DNA from 3 places in the Lysinibacillus sp. NPDC056232 genome. Region 2 is predicted to be linked to each of the others. Evidence: riboswitches for the same ligand, from Rfam matches in the RefSeq annotation. Region 2 holds a riboswitch; each other region holds the start of a gene.

Region 1 (6,698 bases), on a different contig from region 2:
ATGCATGGTATACGTTTCAACAAATGTCCTACCCAAAATTTGATGATGTGTTATTTATCTATCATTTTACCATATTAAGGTTGTGCACCAAAAGTGGGGACGATTCGAGAAACTAAAGTCCCCTTTTTATTCTCTCCAGTAATTTTATCTGAAGCCTAAAATGCAGATTTGTCATACTGTATTGGTTGGTATATTGTTAGCAATAATCAAAATAATTTAGAAAGGACTGGAGAAATGACTTTTAGAAGGCATTACAGTTTTTTTCTATTGCATTTTGTATTATCGGGGTGTTATTGTTTTATGCTAGTTCATTAAGTAAGAACGGTATTTTTAGGATTTACTTTTATGTAGGTGCCCTACTCTGGATAATAAGTATTTATTTTGGAATATCCGGAATTAAATCAAAACAACCGGGTATTTCTAAATATTTAGGATTACTCATCATTTTTCTTATTCTTGTAGTCTACGGATCGATGATTGCTATTATGGGGATACGAGGTTTTGGCGCTTAAAGATTAATCGTTCATTGTAGTATTTTTTCTGACAAGATTGTACTTCTGAGGTTACAAATTTATTCATATTTTTTAACTTAAAAAACTGCCCTGCAAGCATTTTATATGACTCACAGGACAGTTTTATTTTTTATTATTCGACTTTTAAATCACATTGCTCTAATGGATGCATTTTTGTTTTATGCTTGATTTTATAGCCAAGCCATAAGAATAAGAACAGTGGAATACCGATATAGGAGACAAGGACTCCATACCAGTCTATTGTATTACCCATAAAGGCATTGTAGTTTTGTCCAATAACAACAATCATACAAACCGTAAAGGCAAATAGCGGGCCGAATGGGAATAGCCTTGCTTTATACGGCAGCAATTTCGGATCTAATCCCTGTACCTCGAATGCTCGACGGAAACGGTAATGGCTAAATGCAATTCCTAGCCAAGCAATGAAGCCAGACATCCCAGAGGCATTTAGAAGCCACATGTAGACTACACCATCACCAAAGAATGAAGCTAAAAATGCTAGGGAGCCTACAGCTAAAGTCGCCAGTAATGCGTAAATCGGAATACCTCGACGGCTTAGTTTAGCGAAAAATTTCGGTGCATGTCCATCTACTGCCAATTGCCAAAGCATACGAGAAGATGCGTACAGCCCTGAATTCCCTGCTGACAGCATTGCCGTTAAAATGATAGCATTCATCAATGAAGCAGCAAAGGCAATTCCTAAACGGTCGAACACCAGTGTAAATGGTGAAACAGCGATATCTTCAGATAGCAAACGTGAGTCTGTAAATGGAATCAGCAGCCCAATTGCACCGATCGCTAAAATATAGAATAAAAGAATTCTCCAGAAAACAGACTTAACAGCTTTCGGAATATTTTTACCAGGATCATCTGTTTCACCTGCTGTTATTCCAAGTAGCTCTGTCCCTTGGAACGAGAATCCAGCAGCTAAGAAAATACCAAATGTAGCAAGAAATCCACCGTGGAATGGTCCATCACTGATAAAGAAATTCGTAAAGCCTACCGGAGCGTTTCCTCCTAAAATACCAAAAATCATTAGGAAACTGATAATAATAAAAATGATGACAGTTACAACCTTTATCATGGCAAACCAATATTCACTTTCACCATAGCTTTTTACCGATAATAGATTGAACGTTAAAACGACAGCAATAAATAAAACAGTCCAAAGTGCTGATGAGCTATCTGGGAACCAATATTTCATAATTAATGATACAGCAGAAATTTCTGCCGCAATTGTAATTGCCCAGTTGTACCAGTAGTTCCAGCCAAGCGCAAAGCCTAGAGCTGGGTCTACAAATTTTGTAGCATACGTACTAAATGAACCCGATGATGGCATATAAGCTGCCATTTCGCCTAAGCTCGTCATTAAAAAATACACCATGATACCGATTAATGCATAGGCGAGTAGTGCACCGCCAGGGCCTGCTTGTGCAATGGCACCACCACTAGCTAAGAACAATCCTGTACCGATTGTACCGCCCAATGAAATCATTGTAATATGACGGCTTTTTAATTCCTTTTTCAGCTTAGGCGCTTTATGGCCGAGCTGATTGACTTTTATTTCACTCATGATATAGCTTCCTTCCTTTTATAAGAGGCAAAAAAATGCCATCACATGAACGTTGCTGTGATGGCTAAGTAAATCCTCTGTTCTTTCAAAATGATAGCTCAACACGTTGTTCAAACGTGACAGTTCTGTTCCTTTCGGAGACAGCCCCAGCATGAGGTTTTCAAGTCCCCTCACACTTCGGCAGTATTTCCTTTCAACTAATATCTCTAATGCTTGTCATTTCCATTAGCATACTCTTAAATACCGCGACCTCTACCTCATTATAAACATGAGGCATATAATTATTAAATTTACGATGGATATTATTCTAACATACAACCTATGACATTTCAATAACTCAAGTAACATTCTATATTTTATGAATTTTCTACTATTTTTATTATTGTGATAAAGTGGTATAGTGGTTCAATCATAATTGTTCTAACAGGGGGGATTTATTTGGCTACTCATGAACATACCGATACTTATCCTAGCAGGAAAATTAATTGGAAAGGTACAACCTTATTATTAGTTATCGGCGTAATTTGTATTGCCTCGACATTACGGATGCCGCTAACAGTTGTTGGACCTATTATTTCCTTTATCCGCGAAGACCTCGGCATATCCAATGTACTAGCGGGCTTTCTAACAACAATCCCATTGTTAGCATTTGCAATCATCTCACCTTTTGTACCAATTGTCGCACGTAAAATCGGGCTAGAACTAACATTATTTTTATCGACTATTCTTTTGGCGTTAGGGATTGTAATACGCTCCCTCGGAACAACTAGTTTGCTCGTATTTGGTACTGCGCTAATTGGTATAGCCATTTCATTCGGTAACGTACTTATTCCAGGATTGCTTAAACTGAAGTTTCCCTTTCACGTAGGTTTACTTATGGCATTTTTCACAATGTCGATGAATTTGACAGCTGGACTCGGTGCTGGTATTAGCTATCCTGTTGCCCATTCATCAATTGGCTGGCAAGGTGCACTGGCAGTCGCACTTGTTCTCGTGGCGTTAACTATTTTAATATGGATTCCACAGTTGAAATTTAATAAGCCTGAACCTAATGTTAAAACTACGAAAGAACGTACACCTTTATGGAAATCACCTGTTACTTGGGCAGTAGCGGGAACTATGGGATTTCAGTCATTATTATTCTATACAACCGCTGCTTGGATTCCTGAAATATTTATAGCACAAGGATTAGCTGCAGATCGTGCAGGATGGATGTTTTCCATCATGCAATTTTCACAAGTCCCAATGGCTTTAGCGGTGCCTATTATCGCTAGTAAAATGACATCTCAACGACCTCTCGTATTCATGTTTACGGCATTTTACTTAATTGGCTTTATCGGACTAGTGATGGAATGGACAAACCTCGCTATACTTTGGATGGTGCTACTAGGCTTAGCCGGAGGAGCTTCATTCTCATTAGCGATGATGTTCTTTACATTACGTACCCGTACCGCTTTTGAAGCAGCTGATTTATCAGGTTTTGCGCAATCATTAGGGTATTTATTAGCCGCAATCGGTCCAATCTTATTTGGTTATTTGCATGATTTATTTGGTGGCTGGAATACGGCTGGTTGGTTATTTGTTGTCGTAGTATTGATACTCTTCTTATGTTCATTTAGGGCTTCTAAAAATGAATATGTAAATTAAAAAAGGTAGCTCATGATCTTATTTCAGCAAATGTTTGGACACCCGCTGAAATAAGTTAACGTGAGCTGCCTTTCTCTATTAGTAAGGTGGTTTCTGATAAAAATAGTTCGGTGTATTGTAAACATTAACATAAGGCTTATGGTAAATATGAGTTGTAGCTGGAGAAAGGGGTGGAATCAACCATGTCCAATTGCCTGTAACCTCACGATTAGCTGCTGCTTCTGCTTCCTCAAACAATTTAAATTGCTGTGCAGCTGTATGATGATCTACAATGCTCACACCATCTTCTTTAAAAGAATGTAGAACTGCCATATTTAGCTCAACTAATGCTCGGTCACGCCATAAAGAAGCCTGTTTGGTTGTATCGAGGTTGAAAATTTCTGCTACAGCGGGCAGCATATTATAACGCTCATGATCTGCTAAATTACGTGCCCCGATTTCTGTACCCATATACCAACCATTGAATGGGGCTGCCTCAAAATCGATACCTGCCATTTGGAAGCGCATGCTCGAAATAATCGGCACTGCATACCATTTTAATCCTAGCTTCTCTACTTGTGAAGATTCAGGGTGGCGAATCGGTACCTCTAGTACATATTCGTCAGGGATTATAAACGCTTGTGGCTCTCTACCATCTACCTGTACAACAATCGGAAGTACATCAAATGCTGTTCTCTCACCTTGCCAGCCAAGTGATTCACATACTTTTGTAAACTCAACGGAATGCGGATCACCAACGATTCCAGATTCTGTTTCATAACCAGCATAGCGGATTAGCTGATGATTCCATATACGAACTCGCCCTGGTGCAAAAATCGTTATTGTTGGACGAATCTTCCCATCATTTGTGGCATATTGAATATGTTTAAGCAAAGCATTGAAGATATCCTCTTCATGTGAAATATCACGGGCATCTACAACATGCAGCGATTGCCAAAACAGTCGACCAATACACTTATTACTATTACGCCAAGCCACTCGTGCACCAAAGATTAATTCTTCCGTTGTCGGTATATATTCTCCAGCTGTTTTAATATGCTGTAATTTATTTTCTAGCCATGTTTTTGACTCGTTTTGCTCTACTTGATAAAGTTCTAAAAATCGTTGTACTTCATGTAAATTCATATCGAACTCCTCCATCTATCCTCATATTAGAGGAATGGAACTATTATCACCACGAAAAAATCTGCAAGAAAACATACATATTTAATATATGAAATACTTTGTTCAATTTTCCATATCAGCTCTTCTTTTTATAAAAATATGCCTTGGCATAATTGCTGCCCGAAATCAGGCTTTGTGCTCAAATGGAGTAGGTAAAAGATACATAGCTTCCCTTGAAGTGGTATTATAAAAATTTTGGGGAATTGCAGAGGGTAAATCGTTTTTGTATGCAGAAATAGATTAAACAAGAGGATATCTTCAGTTACATTTGCAATTTTGTTTATCATGATTAAGCCCTTCGCAATATTTAGGAATAGACGTTATGGCGTGTCCATTAGAAATAAAACTTCCTTAACGAGGGATAATCCTTTTTTGACTTATAGTTGGCATAAAAAAAAAGCATGTTGCACAAACGTGCAACATGCTTGATGACCCCTACGGGATTCGAACCCGTGTTACCGCCGTGAAAGGGCGGTGTCTTAACCACTTGACCAAGGGGCCGTGGCTCCGAAGGCAGGACTCGAACCTGCGACAACCTGATTAACAGTCAGGTGCTACTACCAACTGAGCTACTTCGGAATAATGGTGGGCCTAAATGGACTCGAACCATCGACCTCACGCTTATCAGGCGTGCGCTCTAACCAGCTGAGCTATAGGCCCATTATTTTGGAGCGGGTGATGAGAATCGAACTCACGACATCAGCTTGGAAGGCTGAGGTTTTACCATTAAACTACACCCGCAGATGGTGGGTCAGGACGGAATCGAACCGCCGACACTTAGAGCTTCAATCTAATGCTCTACCAACTGAGCTACTGACCCGAAAAAAAATATGGAGGAGGTAGAGGGATTCGAACCCCCGCGCGGTGTTACCCGCCTGTCGGTTTTCAAGACCGATCCCTTCAGCCGAACTTGGGTATACCTCCGTAATATATAAGTGGTGGAGCCTAGCGGGATCGAACCGCTGACCTCCTGCGTGCAAGGCAGGCGCTCTCCCAGCTGAGCTAAGGCCCCTTGTTAGGAAAGATGGTCGGAATGACAGGATTCGAACCTACGACCCCTTGGTCCCAAACCAAGTGCTCTACCAAGCTGAGCTACATTCCGATACTATTAGGCTTTTTTGGCGCGCCCGACAGGAGTCGAACCCATAACCTTCTGATCCGTAGTCAGACGCTCTATCCAATTGAGCTACGGGCGCATTTATAAAAACTGATGAGCCATGAAGGACTCGAACCTTCGACCCTCTGATTAAAAGTCAGATGCTCTACCAACTGAGCTAATGGCTCATATTAAAAAATGAATGGCTGGGGTACTAGGATTCGAACCTAGGCATGACGGAATCAAAATCCGTTGCCTTACCGCTTGGCTATACCCCAATTATTAAAATGGGGCGACTGATGGGAATCGAACCCACGAATGCCGGAACCACAATCCGGTGCGTTAACCACTTCGCCACAACCGCCACTATATATAATCACGGCAGTATTTGATAACGAGTACCTAGAAACCTGGCAGGGGCAGTAGGAATCGAACCCACACCAAAGGTTTTGGAGACCTCTATTCTACCGTTGAACTATGCCCCTAAAAATGGTGGAGGGGGACGGATTCGAACCGCCGAACCCTAAGGAGCGGATTTACAGTCCGCCGCGTTTAGCCTCTTCGCTACCCCTCCAAGGGATGATGCCGGCGATAGGAGTCGAACCCACGACCTACTGATTACAAGTCAGTTGCTCTACCAACTGAGCTACACCGGCAAAAAAAAAAAATGGCGGTCCCGACCGGG
Region 2 (6,698 bases):
TGACACGTATTTCAAAAAATATCGTGAAAATAGTTAAAACAGATCCACGAAAATTTTATAATGTTGAACAGTTTTTTTATGCACATCTCCCATCCGCTGTTGAATTAACGGATAAATATACGATGTTATCAAGGCAGCCTGTGAAGGATAAGGAAATCCAAATTACATTATCAAAAACAAGAGAAACACTTACCGATTTGAATGATACGATTCAAATTGATTTAAAGGATGCGCTTTCCAACGACATCGACCATCTTCAAATGGAAATCGAATTTGCGAATCGTTCAAATATACGACGAAAAGAACAATTGGAGTGGCGAGGCGATGACAAGTGACGGCAAATGATCACGCATTTCAACTAAATACAATACAAGGTATTTCCCCACTTGTGCAATCTTATTTAGAGACTACAAATAATGAGGCGATGGCGACGTATGAAACGCTATCGCCTCTTGCACAAAGTCGTGCACTTCTATTTGCTAGTCAGCTTGACCTGACAAACTTCGAATCAGTCCTGTCTTTAGGGCAAGATTCACAGCGATCACTTTCTCAATTTGCCGATCGAATGCTTGCACAAGTAAAACAGAAAGATGTCACAAAAATCGGCCAAATGCTAGACTCATTAATGCATACGTTAGACCGAGTAGATCCTAACGCATTAGAACCAAAAAAACAGTCCTTTTTTAAAAAAATGTTTGGTAAAATTGAGCCTACTGTTAAGCAAACATTAACGGAGTTTGAACGTATTAGTATCCAAGTAGAACGAATTGGTGTTCAGCTTGAACGTGCACAACTTCAAATGATTAAAGATGTAGAAATGCTAGAAGGACTGTATGCACATAATAGAGGATACTTTGAAGAGTTAGCGACTGCTATTGCAGCAGGACAAATGAAGAAGCATCAAGCCATTGAAGTGGAACTTCCTGAAAAGGTGACTAGTGTACAGGCCGCGAAACAGCCTCTAGCTATCCAACAGCTTAATGACTTTGCCGCTCAAATCGAACGTCTAGATCAACGTATTTATGACTTACAAGTTTCTCAGCAGGTTGCCTTACAAACTGCACCACAAATACGCATGATCCAACAGTCCAATCAAACACTAGCGGAAAAAATAGAATTTTCAATCGTTACCCTTATACCACTTTGGAAAAATCAGTTAGCTATGATGTTATCTATGCATATGGATCATCGCTACGCGCAGCTAGAAGAAAGATTATCTCGTACACATGATCGTTTTACGAGCCCTTCTTTTGAACAGCAAGTATCAAAATTCAAAGAAACACAGCATGAGCTGAAATCAGCTATCCAAGATGTCTTTGACCTTCATACGGCTACCGAGCAGGAAAAAGAGCATCTACAGGATGTTACTGAAATAAAGGCCTTCAAGAGGGAATGATTTTGTTTTTCCAACAAACAAGGGTGGCTCAGAAATCATCTGAACCACCCTTTTATTTTCATTCAAACCTATTGAATGAAAATAAAGCCTTCGGCGGATGCCCAGGAATGAACTGTGCGTGCACAATTCACAATCCGGACGCAATGACACCAAGGCGAAATTGATTTACTTATTCGAAATAATCTTTATAGTAGCCACCAATATTACCAGTGTTATCGATAATAAAAATGAATTCTTCTGTTTCATTTTTTACATCATATTGATTCCCTACTGTTAATACGTTTGAAACTAAATATTTTGATGCATTTGTATGCTTACAAGTAACTGTACGTACAGTTGCAGCACCTTTCCATTTTAAATGTAACATAATCTCTCTACCTCTCTTTACTAGCACGAAGCTAATGTCTACAACTTATTTTATAATATTTTTGTACTCTTGTGGAGAAAAAAACCATAGAAGACCATATTTTCTCCGTAACTATCCATTTTTTTAACTATATGAATTTCGTCTTGGCGTAATTGATGCTGTCGCTTTGCTTTCGCACAGATAAACAATGCGTCAGGAGGCATGATCTTCATTCAGTAGATGCACTGTAGGTCTCATCCCATTACATGCAGAGTTGGGAGTCCCCTAATAAATGAAGATAACTAATAAAAATTTTACTTAGAGGTGTTAACATGAGTTTTGGTAGTGTACCGCAATGGTTTTTTATACTAGCCGTTGCATTTGCAATTTGCTTTATTATATACGCAGAATGGAATTCTAGAAAATAAGTGAGCCCATTAATTTGGACTCACTTTTTTTGTTATTGTAACCGAACTTTATTTTAATGTCCGTTTTAAAAACTCTTTTGTCCGTTCATGCTGAGGGTTTACTAAAACCTGTGCTGGAGGGCCTTCCTCTACAATAACACCTTTATCCATAAAGACAACGCGATCTGCTACTTCTTTGGCAAATTCCATTTCATGTGTAACGATTAACATCGTATTTCCGGAATCTGCTAGCTGACGCATTACCTTTAAAACTTCCCCCACCATTTCTGGGTCAAGGGCTGACGTCGGTTCATCAAACAGCATTACTTCTGGGCTCATTGACAATGCTCGTGCAATCGCTACACGTTGTTTTTGACCGCCAGATAGCTGTCGTGGCTTGGCATTGACGTATTGATCCATACCAACAATTTGTAAATATTTTAGCGCTATTTCATCGGCTTCTGCCTTCGAACGCTTTAATACTTTCATTTGACCAACTGTGCAATTTTTCAGCACATTATGATTGTTGAATAGGTTAAATTGCTGGAATACCATGCCTAAATGTGTACGGTATTCCTGGATATTATGTTTTTCATCTAAAATATCTTCACCTTTGTAAATAATTTGACCGCCACTTGGTGTTTCCAGTAAATTAATGCAGCGTAGTAATGTTGATTTACCAGATCCTGAAGAACCGATTAAGCAGACAACTTCGCCCTTTTCTACTTGGAAATTTACATCCTTTAACACTTCGTTACGCCCAAATGATTTACTTAAATGCTCTATTTTAATAACTGTCATTTATGAGCCCCCCTATACTACTTCTTTCTGTTCTTTTTGGTAGGCATCTTGTCCATCCAGCCGTTTTTCTACATACAGTAAAATTCTTGATGCTGTGAATGTCATGATGAAATAAAGGACACATGCTACGAAGAAGGATTCGAAATAGCGGAAGTTATTACCTGCAATCGACTTTGTTTGGAAGAATAATTCCGTAACCCCAATAACGTTTAAAACTGCTGTATCTTTAATGTTCATAATTAATTGGTTACCTGTTGCAGGCAATATATTTCGGGCAACTTGTGGTAATACAACATGTAGCATGATTTGAACATGATTCATACCAATTGCCGATGCAGCCTCGTACTGCCCTTGATCAATGGAAACAATGCCACCACGCACGATTTCTGCCATATAAGCGCCTGTATTTAGTGAAACAACTAAAATACCTGCCGTAATAAAGTGCATATCAATACCAAATGCTATATCTAAGCCGTAAAATACAACCATTGCTTGTACAATCATTGGTGTACCACGGAAGAATTCGACATAGCATGTTAGTATAAAATTAATGAGTTTTAAGCTATAAAATTTTACACCCTTTTTACGAACTTTAATGGTATGCATAATTCCGATGAAAAATCCGATAAGTGCACCAATAATTGTACTACTAATTGAAATAAGTAATGTATAATACGCACCTCGTAAAAACATTTGCCAGTTGTTCTCAATTATAGAAATAATCCATTCAAGACTCATGATGTACCTCCTAACAACGTCATGTTGCTTTTTCTTTACAATCGTCTTAGCTATCTACCATTTTCATTGGGCCCCTGTTTCTTTTATCATATGAAACAATTAGCTAAGACATTATTATTATTTAGAAAGATTCTAATATAGTATAATGATATTGCACGGACTAGCAGCTAGCCCGCGCAATCATATTATTGTGCTGCTGGTTGTTGGTGAATGGCTTCTTCCATAATTTTTTGGCGATCATCTTCAGAAATACCTTTTAAGATTTCATTAATCTTTTCAAGATTTGCATCACCTTTACGTAAACCAACTGCGATTGATGTATTTGAAATATCTGTATCGAAGCCTTCTTCAAATTTTACATATGTGAATTTATCGTTTGCAGCAGCAGCGGAAATACCTTCTGGACGTTCTGCTACGTAGCCATCAATTTTTCCAGCTTCTAATGCTACTCGCATTGCTGGGAAGCTATCCATTGCTGTTTGTTTTTTTACATCTTTGATTTGATCAATAACAGTGTAGTTAGATGTATTTAACTGTGATGTGATTTTTGCACCAGAGAAATCTTGGATAGATGTTGCTTTTTCATATTTACTACCTTTTTTAATAACCATTACAAAATCAGACGTATAGTAGTTTTCTGTGAAGTCGATCGTTTGCTTACGTTCTTCAGTAGGTGACATACCTGCAATGATAGCATCGATTTTATTTGATTGTAGAGCTGGTACTAAGCCATCCCATTCCAATTTTACGATAACCAATTCTTTTCCTAAGCCTTCAGCTATTTTTTTCGCCATTTGTACATCATAACCGCCTGCATATTCTGCATTATCGGCAATTTTTACTGCGCCATTTGCATCACCTTGCTGCGTCCAGTTAAACGGAGCATAACTTGCTTCCATCCCAATACGGAATTCGCCGCCAGCTTCCTCGTTACTCGTATTGCCCCCGTCATTACTAGATGACGATGGCTCCTTCTTGTCACTAGTACCACATGCAGCTAGCAAAATTGCAGTCACTACGGTCAACATTACTACTAACCATTTTCTTTTCATGTAAAACTCCCCCTTTTTCTGTAAAAAAATAAGACAACTGTACTAAAAAAGCCTAAGCTCTGAACTTAGGTCTTACTTTTCAACAGTTGCCCAAATCCTCACTATAATTCCATCATTCCGAGATAGCACAACCTAGTAAACCTGGAAAAAATCTACTAGGACAGTCCTGCACTTATTCACTGCAGACCCAGCATAAAAGTACGAGCTCCTTTTACACTTCGGCGATAGATCCTTCTTCATTGCGTCTTCGCTTGCTTTTACTCAACAATGAACTAATAAATACCGCGCCTCTACCTCACAATAGAAAAAACGTGAGGTTTGAATATTTAATTGATTATTAAGATACTACTATAAAACTAACTTATTCGTCAAGATAATTTTATTACTTTTCTGACTAATTACAATATTAGGGTTTTTTATCCTTTTTAAAGAAAATCCGCAAATAATTAATACTTAACTTACTTTCTATTAATTCAAAAGAAATTGTTGATCAGTAAAGATAATAGCCTTTGCACTATACGCATCTTTGTGAAACTTTCGCAAACGTTGGGATAACCTATCCATTGATTCGTTTCCTATGCGTCGTTTCGGCTGCTTTATTCGTCACTTTGGCTCTTTTATCCGTCACTTCGGCTCTTCTTCCGTCGCTTCGTTTCCTATCCGTCACTTTGGCTCTTTTATCCGTCGCTTCATCTCCTCTTTCTGTCACTTTGGCTCTTTTATCCGTCGTTTCGCCTCCTCTATCCGTCGCTTCAGCCCTTCTTTCCGTCGCTTCGAGTCCTATCCGTCTCTTTGGCTCTTTTATCCGTCATTTCAGCTTCTCTTTCCGTCACTTCGGCTCTTCTTTCCGTCGCTTCGTTTCCATTGTTCAGATTACTTTAACCTTCACTTCCTCAAATGTTCCATAAAAAGAAAAAACCTTGCGAAAAAATGTTTCGCAAGGTTTTAACAAACTCAGGTATTAAGAATTTAATAATAAATCTTCTGGGTTTTCAAGTAGTTCTTTAACAGTTTTAAGGAAGCCTACAGAATCTTTACCATCGATAATACGGTGGTCATAAGAAAGAGCTAAGTACATCATTGGGCGAATTTCTACTTCACCATTCACTTCAACTGGACGTTTTTTGATAGTATGCATACCAAGGATACCAGCTTGTGTACCATTCATGATAGGTGTAGACATTAATGAACCGAATACACCACCATTTGTAATTGTGAATGAGCCACCTTGAAGATCAGATAAACCTAATTTTTTGTCGCGTGCTTTTTTAGCTAGGTCTGCAATTGAATCTTCAATTTCAGCAAAGTTTTTGCGGTCAGCGTCACGTACAACCGGTACTACTAAACCTTCTTCTGTTGATACAGCTACACCGATATCAAAGAAGTTGTTTAAGTGAATTTCATCACCATTGATTTGTGCGTTCACATATGGGTATTTTTTAAGCGCTGCAACTACAGCTTTTGTGAAGAATGACATGAAACCAAGTTTAGAGCCAGTTGACTCGAAGAATTGGTCTTTTTTACGAGAGCGTAAAGCCATAACGTTTGTCATATCTACTTCGTTGAATGTAGTTAACATTGCTGTAGATTGTTTTACTTCAAGTAAGCGTTTTGCAATTGTTTGGCGACGACGGCTCATTTTTTCAATTGTTACACGTGAATCATCTACAGCTACAACTGCTTTAGGTGCTGCTGCTACTGGTGCTGCTACTGGAGCTGTACCATGAGCTGCTACGTCTTGTACACGTACACGGCCTTGTGGATCTACTGGAGATACAGCAGCAAGGTCAATACCTTTTTCACGAGCAAGTTTACGAGCTGCTGGAGATGCGATTACACGCTCACCAGTAGTTTCTTCTACAACTGGAGCTGCTGCAACTGGAGCAGGTGCCGCTTGTGGTGCTGCTGCTGCTGCAACTGGTGCCGCTGGAGCAGGTGCTGCACCTTCGCCAGCTTCT
Region 3 (6,698 bases), on a different contig from region 2:
CAAGAAAATGAGGCTAAATAACAAATCAACTTAATGCCATTTTCGACCTTGTTTTTCATAAATTATGCATACTAGGCAGATTGTTCGCTCAAGAGAATTTATCCATGCTATACTACAAACATAGTAAGTTTAAGGAGGATTTCAAATGGCAATTGTACATGCAACAGATGCAACTTTCCAAGACGATATTAAAGAAGGTTTAGTACTAGTAGACTTTTGGGCTGCTTGGTGCGGACCATGTAAAATGATTGGACCAGTTCTTGAAGAAATGGATGCTGCAGGTAGTGCGGCTAAAATTGTAAAAGTAGATGTAGATAACAACCAAGGTACTGCAGCGCAATACCAAATTATGTCTATCCCATCATTACTATTATTCAAAGACGGTGAATTAGTAGATAAAACTGTTGGTTTCCAACCAAAAGAAGCGTTAGAAGCATTTATCGCAAAACATGCTTAATTTGTAAGAAAAAAAGAGTCGAGCCATCAATAGATGTGCTTGGCTTTTTTTCGTTATATAATAAAGAGATAAGTATCATAATGCATGTAAAGAACGAATGTTAGTTTGAACAAAAAGGGGGCAGGTAGGCGATGAATGATTTAATTAAACGAAAGCTTGAAATTTTACCAGATCAGCCTGGCTGCTATTTGATGAAAGATCGACAAGGAACGATTATTTATGTCGGGAAAGCAAAAGTGCTGAAAAATCGAGTACGCTCGTATTTTACTGGTACGCATGAAGGGAAAACACAAAGACTTGTAAGCGAAATAGAAGATTTTGAGTACATTGTGACATCCTCCAATATTGAAGCTTTAATTTTAGAGCTTAATCTTATAAAACTTCATGATCCGAAGTACAATATTATGCTGACGGATGATAAAACGTATCCGTATTTAAAAATTACAAATGAAAAACACCCACGCCTTATTACAACACGAAAAGTGAAAAAGGATAAGGCAAAATATTTTGGTCCATATCCGAATGCGTATGCAGCAAGTGAGACGAAAAAGCTGCTAGATCGTTTATATCCTCTGCGAAAATGTGTACAACTCCCTAGCAAGGTTTGTTTGTATTATCACATGGGGCAATGTCTAGCCCCTTGTGTGAAGGATATTGATGCTGAAGTTTACCACGATATGATTGAGGATATGACAAAATTTTTAAATGGTGGGGTTGAGGAAGTCAAAAAGGAGCTAGAGGTAAAAATGCTAGCGGCCGCAGAAAATTTAGAGTTTGAGCGTGCAAAGGAATTTCGTGATCAAATTGCACATATCGATACAGTCATGCAAAAGCAAAAAATCGTCTCAAGTGATACAACTAACCGCGATGTATTTGGCTATGCCGTCGAGAAGGGCTGGATGTGTGTTCAAGTTTTCTTTGTCCGTCAAGGAAAGCTTATTGAGCGAGATGTCTCGATTTTCCCAATTTACCAAGAGGCAGAAGAGGAATTTTTAACGTTCGTTGGACGATTTTACGAAAAGCTAGAGCACATTAAGCCTAAGGAGATCTTTATCCCACAATCTATTGATGCAGATATTTTAACGGAATTATTAGAAGTTAAGGTACTTACACCAAAACGTGGGCAAAAAAAAGAGCTAGTTGAATTGGCGACGAAAAATGCTGAAATTGCTGTAGCAGCGAAGTTCCAACTTATTGAACGTCAGGAAGAACGCACTATAGGAGCATGTGAGGCGCTTGGTGAAGCTATGAGCATTTCTACGCCTTTACGGATTGAAGCTTTCGATAATAGTCATATGCATGGGACAGATGCTGTATCTGCAATGGTTGTATTTATCGATGGAAAACCCGCAAAGAAGGAGTATCGAAAGTACAAAACACGTACAGCTGCCAAGCACGATGATTACGGGGCAATGCAGGAAGTAATCCGTCGTCGTTACACACGCGTATTAAAAGAAGGTCTACCTTTACCAGATTTAGTACTAATTGACGGTGGGAAGGGGCAAATGGAAGTTGCAAGAGAAGTATTAGAGGATGAGCTCGGCCTTGTCATTCCAATTGCCGGATTAGCAAAAGATGAAAAGCATAATACGTCACAGCTTCTATTCGGTGATCCACCTGAAGTCATTGCATTAAAGCGCACAAGTGATGGCTTCTATTTACTGCAGCGAATTCAAGACGAAGTACACCGCTTTGCTATTACCTTCTTACGACAGCAGCACGAGAAGCATGCTATACAATCTGTCCTCGATCATATAGAGGGCGTTGGTCCAAAGCGAAAACAGCAATTACTTAAGCATTTTGGCTCTGTCAAAAAAATTCGTGAGGCAAGTGTACAGGCGTTAGAAGAAGCTGGGATGCCTGCTAATTTAGCTAGCAATATTCATGCTTATTTTCAACAAGAGACATTGTCAAAGGATTAGACGTATGCTAAGGTTGTATATAACATTGTTCTTCAATATAGCAATGTTTATGTACGGAGCCTTAGTTTTTTGTAGTTTCTATTTATCCATAAACTATAAGGTTCAATTAAATACATTCACTATTTAGTGATGATAGAGGTGCAAGATTTAGGAGTAGTACATTCGAGGACGAACAAGTCCAGTGAAAATGTATGAAAGGGGATCTTGCCGAAGTGGAGCATCGTTGTTTCCGATGCTGTGCTGGTTTTACATTTAAGAGATGTAAGACTGTCGATTCTAATCGTTTCGGAGAGCTATCACACATGCGCAAGTTACTTTATTGTACATGTTATAGGCAGCTTTCACGTTATGTGGGAGCTGCCTTTTTAGCTTTCTTTCAAGGCAGTTACTACTATGTAAGAGGTGATGCCAACCGTATTAGTTCAAGCCCTATAACTTAATGTCGCTTTGAGTTTGCAGCGTTATCTTTGTAAAGAGCGGCAAAAGTATAGCTACTTTATAATCAGCAAAATGATTAAATACAAAGGAGAATGATAAGGATGGCGAGAATTGTGATGAAATTTGGTGGTGCTACATTAACATCAACAAAGCACATTCAAGATGTTGCGAAAAAGGTGATTGCAGAAAAGGAAAGAGGTACTGAGATTGTCGTTGTCACTGCGGCAATGAGGGGGATGTCTAAAGAATTAGGGAAGATGGCTCGTGATCTATCAGACAATGCGTCTAAGCGTGAACTAGACGCATTGTTGTCAACAAGCTCACAACTATCAAGTGCATTAGTGGCGATTGCTTTGCAGGAAGAAGGATATGAGGCAGTGTCATTAACAGGCTGGCAGGTAGGTATTCAAACCGATGTCATGTATGGCAATGCACGTATTGACGAGATAGACGCTAGTCGAATAGAAGAGCATTTTATGCAGGGGAAGATCGTCGTCGTTGCAGAGGGACAGGGTATCTGTAATTCTCGGAATATTACGACGTTCGGTAAAGGTGGTGCGGAAACGACGGCGATAGCTATTGCTGCAGCATTGGAAGCGGAGCGCGTAGATATTTACACGAATGTAGATGGAGTCTACACAGCTGATCCAAGTCAGATTGCTGGGGCACGAAAGCTAAAAGAAATTTCCTATGATGAAATGCTAGAGCTATCAAACTTAGGATCACAAATTTTACACCCGCGGGCTGTAGAAATAGCAAAGAAGTTTCAAATCCCAGTTACCATTCGGTCGAGCGAAAAAGATACAGTAGGTACTTTATTGAAGGAGGAAGTTGAAATGGAGAAAAATTTAATTGTACGTGGTGTTGCCTATGAGTCAGACGTTATTCGCCTAACGGTGGGTTATGATGCTTATTCTAATGCTTCGTTAGCAGATATGTTCACAATACTTGCAGAAAATCGCATAAACGTCGATATCATCGTACAAGCAATAATTGATGGCTTAAAGCCAACTGTATCGTTTACCATTTTAAAAGAGGAGTTCGCCGATGCATTACGTGTCCTAGAAGATAGCAAATTATCACTAGGGTTTAGTTTTGCTGATTTTGAAATCGGCTTAGCAAAAGTCTCTATTATTGGCTCAGGAATGGCATCTAATCCAGGGGTGGCTGCCCGTATGTTTGATTGTCTACGTCGTGAAGGTATCCCTGTAAAAATGGTCAGTACTTCTGAAATAAAAGTGTCTGTCGTTGTTCCTCAGGACGAAATGATTTATGCAGCAAATGCATTACATGATGAATTTAACTTAGAACAAGCGCTTTACATATAATGTTGAAGAAGATGTGTCAGTAAAAGGCACATCTTTTCATGTTGTTGAAAAACTATTATGTCAATGAAATTAATATGTCATATTAAATAAAGTAGGGTTCTATGGCAAAACGAGGGGTTGATTTCCGTTCCGGCTGGGCTCTTTGCCGCTGACGCTTCGCTTTCGCGCAGAGCAGAGCTTCCTGGGGGCGTCCGATGAGCCACTTCACTCGCTTTGCTCGCTCCAGGGTCTCATCTGTGACGCTGATCCCCAAGGAGTAGCCCAGCCTCCACTCCAATCAACTACTTCACTTAGAATGAATCTTCTGGAATGGGCACATCTTTTTTTGTTCAGATCAATTTAATATTTTATCCAATTATATTGTTATATAATAAAAGTGACATGTTTTACCAAGTGGAAGGTGGGAGTTTGTATGGTATTGTTCGGTTTATTTCAAAAGCCAGTAGATGAAGGTGTTGAGAGAAACAACGATTTAGAAATACAATTATTAAAAAAGCGAATCCTGGAATTAGAACTTGAGCAGGAAAGCATTGATGTGAAAAATGCGATTTTAGACTTTGTCCTAGCGCATATGGAGCTAATTAATTTTCAAACGGCTTTAAAGGTTCAAAATGTTTCAGCGGGTGTAGGGGATATTTCAGCAATGAGTGAAGAAATGTCGTCAAATACTGAAGAGATGCTTGCAGTTGAGCAAAATGTTAATGCAAACATTCAAGAGATAAAACAGCATTCATTACTCCTTGTAGAGGAAATGGAATCATCCATTTCAAAAGGTGAAATGGTTCAGGAGTTGTTGGCTAAAGGAGGTCATTCAACAGAGCAGTTATCTAATGAAATGACTAAAATGGATGATATTGGTAAAAGCGTAACCGGGATTGCTGATCAAACACAACTACTATCCTTAAATGCCTCTATTGAAGCCGCACGTGCTGGCGAGCATGGAAAGGGATTTAATGTTGTCGCGATGGAAGTAGGAAAGTTAGCCAGCAGCTCGAAAGGTTCATTGCAAGAAATGACGAAGATTCGATCAGTCATTGATAAGAAATTACATAATACAATAAACAATATCAAACAAGTTGAACATTATTTAACTGACTTTTTAAGCATCATGAAGAACAATATTGCTAATTTGACTGTCACAAGCAAAAATATTGAAGAAGCAGCACATGGCATTCATCAAATGACAGCTGCATCAGAAGAAAATGTAATAGCTGTAGGTCGTTTAGCGGAAACAACGACTGAATTATCTCATACTAGTGACTTCTCGGAAATAATACAAAATCAAGTATCTGAAATGTTAAAAGCTATTGCACCTACAATCCGTAAGCCCAAAGAGCAAACGGTAGTGAGCCAATTGGCAGCAAGGTTAATGGATCATGCTAGCTTTTTACGAAATGCTATTCAAAAGGCTGGCCATAAAGAAACTATAAAAACGCATCATCAATGTAAGTTTGGGGAATGGTATTATGGCCATTTTGAGGAATTTCGAAATTTACCAGAATATCGACATATAGAACAACCCCATGAATTAGTACATAGGGCCGCACAAAAATTAGTGAATGAACTGTCAATTATAAACTTAGAGGAAATGATTCAACACTCACTAAATATTTTAGAAGCGTTTATTTCGTTAATAGATGTGCTTTTAAAAGAAAGACATGGCCAACTATAAATATAGAAAAGGATTGCCATTCATCAATTTGGAATGACAATCTTTTCATGTTGTTGAAAAAACTATTTTTCAATGAATAAGGTGTCCTATCAAATAAATTCTGGCTCTCAGCAAAGTGAGGGGTTGATTTCCGTTCCAGCTGGGCGCTTTGTCGCTGACGCTTCGCTTTCGCGCAGAGCAGAGCTTCCTGGGGGCGTCCGATGAGCCGCTTCACTCGCGTAGCTCGCTGCAGGGTCTCGGGCCAACACGATGTTGGTCACGAAGGCGTTATCACAGGACGTGATGTTCTTAGCCTTCGTTCCTCTTTTGCTAATCCCCAAGGAGTCGCCCAGCTTCCACTCCAATCAACTATTTCACATAGCATATCAATCCAATTTATAGCGATAAAACAAAACTTCAGTTATGTCGAAAGCGAAGTGTCAGCAAAGGAGTTTGTCTGTGCGACAGCAACAATGGGTGTACAACCGCATCACTGTTATAAGTCTTTTCTGTTTGATTATGGTGAGTAGCAATAGTGTTAGTTTTACGCAACCGTTGATTGGAGTAGACTGGAACAGAAACCACCCTCATCTAAAGAGACACAACATTCACAAAGGTTTCCTTGGCCATTTTGTTTTCCAACACTAAAAAAGGATTGTCATCCATAAATTTAGGGTGACAATCCTTTTTGTTTTATTCTGTTGGAACAGTGTACATGATTCGTTCTTTGACGTCCCATTTTACTGTAAACATAACGTTCTGTTGCTTTTCGCGTTTTTCATCATAGCATTCTGTTAAATAACCTTTTGCTTGCTGGATTTGTTCAGCTATAAATCCTGCTTCAAGTCTAAAGCTACGAAGACCGATTTGTATCAGTTCTGGATCATTTGTCAACTGGAATA

What was found. Region 2 has a riboswitch for lysine ahead of ACFCYJ_RS13510 (transporter substrate-binding domain-containing protein). Riboswitches for the same ligand answer to the same signal wherever they lie in the genome.
Positions count from the first base shown of each region.
Region 1: another riboswitch for lysine. It lies ahead of ACFCYJ_RS24955 (amino acid permease); the one in region 2 lies ahead of ACFCYJ_RS13510 (transporter substrate-binding domain-containing protein).
Region 3: another riboswitch for lysine. It lies ahead of ACFCYJ_RS16755 (aspartate kinase); the one in region 2 lies ahead of ACFCYJ_RS13510 (transporter substrate-binding domain-containing protein).

Region 1 covers NZ_JBHJTF010000055.1:72-6,769, reverse strand. Annotated here, with positions in the region: gene ACFCYJ_RS24960 (hypothetical protein) at 1-78, shown strand, start outside; gene ACFCYJ_RS24955 (amino acid permease) at 646-2,106, opposite strand; lysine riboswitch at 2,193-2,369, opposite strand; gene ACFCYJ_RS24950 (CynX/NimT family MFS transporter) at 2,545-3,753, shown strand; gene ACFCYJ_RS24945 (nitric oxide synthase oxygenase) at 3,832-4,878, opposite strand; tRNA gene ACFCYJ_RS24940 (tRNA-Glu) at 5,347-5,418, opposite strand; tRNA gene ACFCYJ_RS24935 (tRNA-Asn) at 5,420-5,496, opposite strand; tRNA gene ACFCYJ_RS24930 (tRNA-Ile) at 5,501-5,577, opposite strand; tRNA gene ACFCYJ_RS24925 (tRNA-Gly) at 5,585-5,658, opposite strand; tRNA gene ACFCYJ_RS24920 (tRNA-Phe) at 5,662-5,737, opposite strand; tRNA gene ACFCYJ_RS24915 (tRNA-Ser) at 5,749-5,841, opposite strand; tRNA gene ACFCYJ_RS24910 (tRNA-Ala) at 5,854-5,929, opposite strand; tRNA gene ACFCYJ_RS24905 (tRNA-Pro) at 5,943-6,019, opposite strand; tRNA gene ACFCYJ_RS24900 (tRNA-Arg) at 6,037-6,113, opposite strand; tRNA gene ACFCYJ_RS24895 (tRNA-Lys) at 6,129-6,201, opposite strand; tRNA gene ACFCYJ_RS24890 (tRNA-Gln) at 6,217-6,291, opposite strand; tRNA gene ACFCYJ_RS24885 (tRNA-His) at 6,302-6,377, opposite strand; tRNA gene ACFCYJ_RS24880 (tRNA-Trp) at 6,425-6,498, opposite strand; tRNA gene ACFCYJ_RS24875 (tRNA-Tyr) at 6,504-6,587, opposite strand; tRNA gene ACFCYJ_RS24870 (tRNA-Thr) at 6,597-6,669, opposite strand; tRNA gene ACFCYJ_RS24865 (tRNA-Asp) at 6,682-6,698, opposite strand, start outside.
Region 2 covers NZ_JBHJTF010000016.1:37,657-44,354, forward strand. Annotated here, with positions in the region: gene ACFCYJ_RS13485 (5-bromo-4-chloroindolyl phosphate hydrolysis family protein) at 1-335, shown strand, start outside; gene ACFCYJ_RS13490 (toxic anion resistance protein) at 332-1,396, shown strand; gene ACFCYJ_RS13495 (DUF6501 family protein) at 1,566-1,763, opposite strand; gene ACFCYJ_RS13500 (amino acid ABC transporter ATP-binding protein) at 2,219-2,950, opposite strand; gene ACFCYJ_RS13505 (amino acid ABC transporter permease) at 2,963-3,688, opposite strand; gene ACFCYJ_RS13510 (transporter substrate-binding domain-containing protein) at 3,874-4,740, opposite strand; lysine riboswitch at 4,856-5,041, opposite strand; gene ACFCYJ_RS13515 (hypothetical protein) at 5,297-5,449, opposite strand; gene odhB (2-oxoglutarate dehydrogenase complex dihydrolipoyllysine-residue succinyltransferase) at 5,702-6,698, opposite strand, start outside.
Region 3 covers NZ_JBHJTF010000023.1:40,826-47,523, forward strand. Annotated here, with positions in the region: gene ACFCYJ_RS16740 (amino acid permease) at 1-21, shown strand, start outside; gene trxA (thioredoxin) at 146-457, shown strand; gene uvrC (excinuclease ABC subunit UvrC) at 589-2,379, shown strand; lysine riboswitch at 2,505-2,683, shown strand; gene ACFCYJ_RS16755 (aspartate kinase) at 2,919-4,145, shown strand; gene ACFCYJ_RS16760 (hypothetical protein) at 4,228-4,398, opposite strand; gene ACFCYJ_RS16765 (methyl-accepting chemotaxis protein) at 4,558-5,817, shown strand; gene ACFCYJ_RS16770 (hypothetical protein) at 6,018-6,326, shown strand; gene ACFCYJ_RS16775 (YslB family protein) at 6,490-6,698, opposite strand, start outside.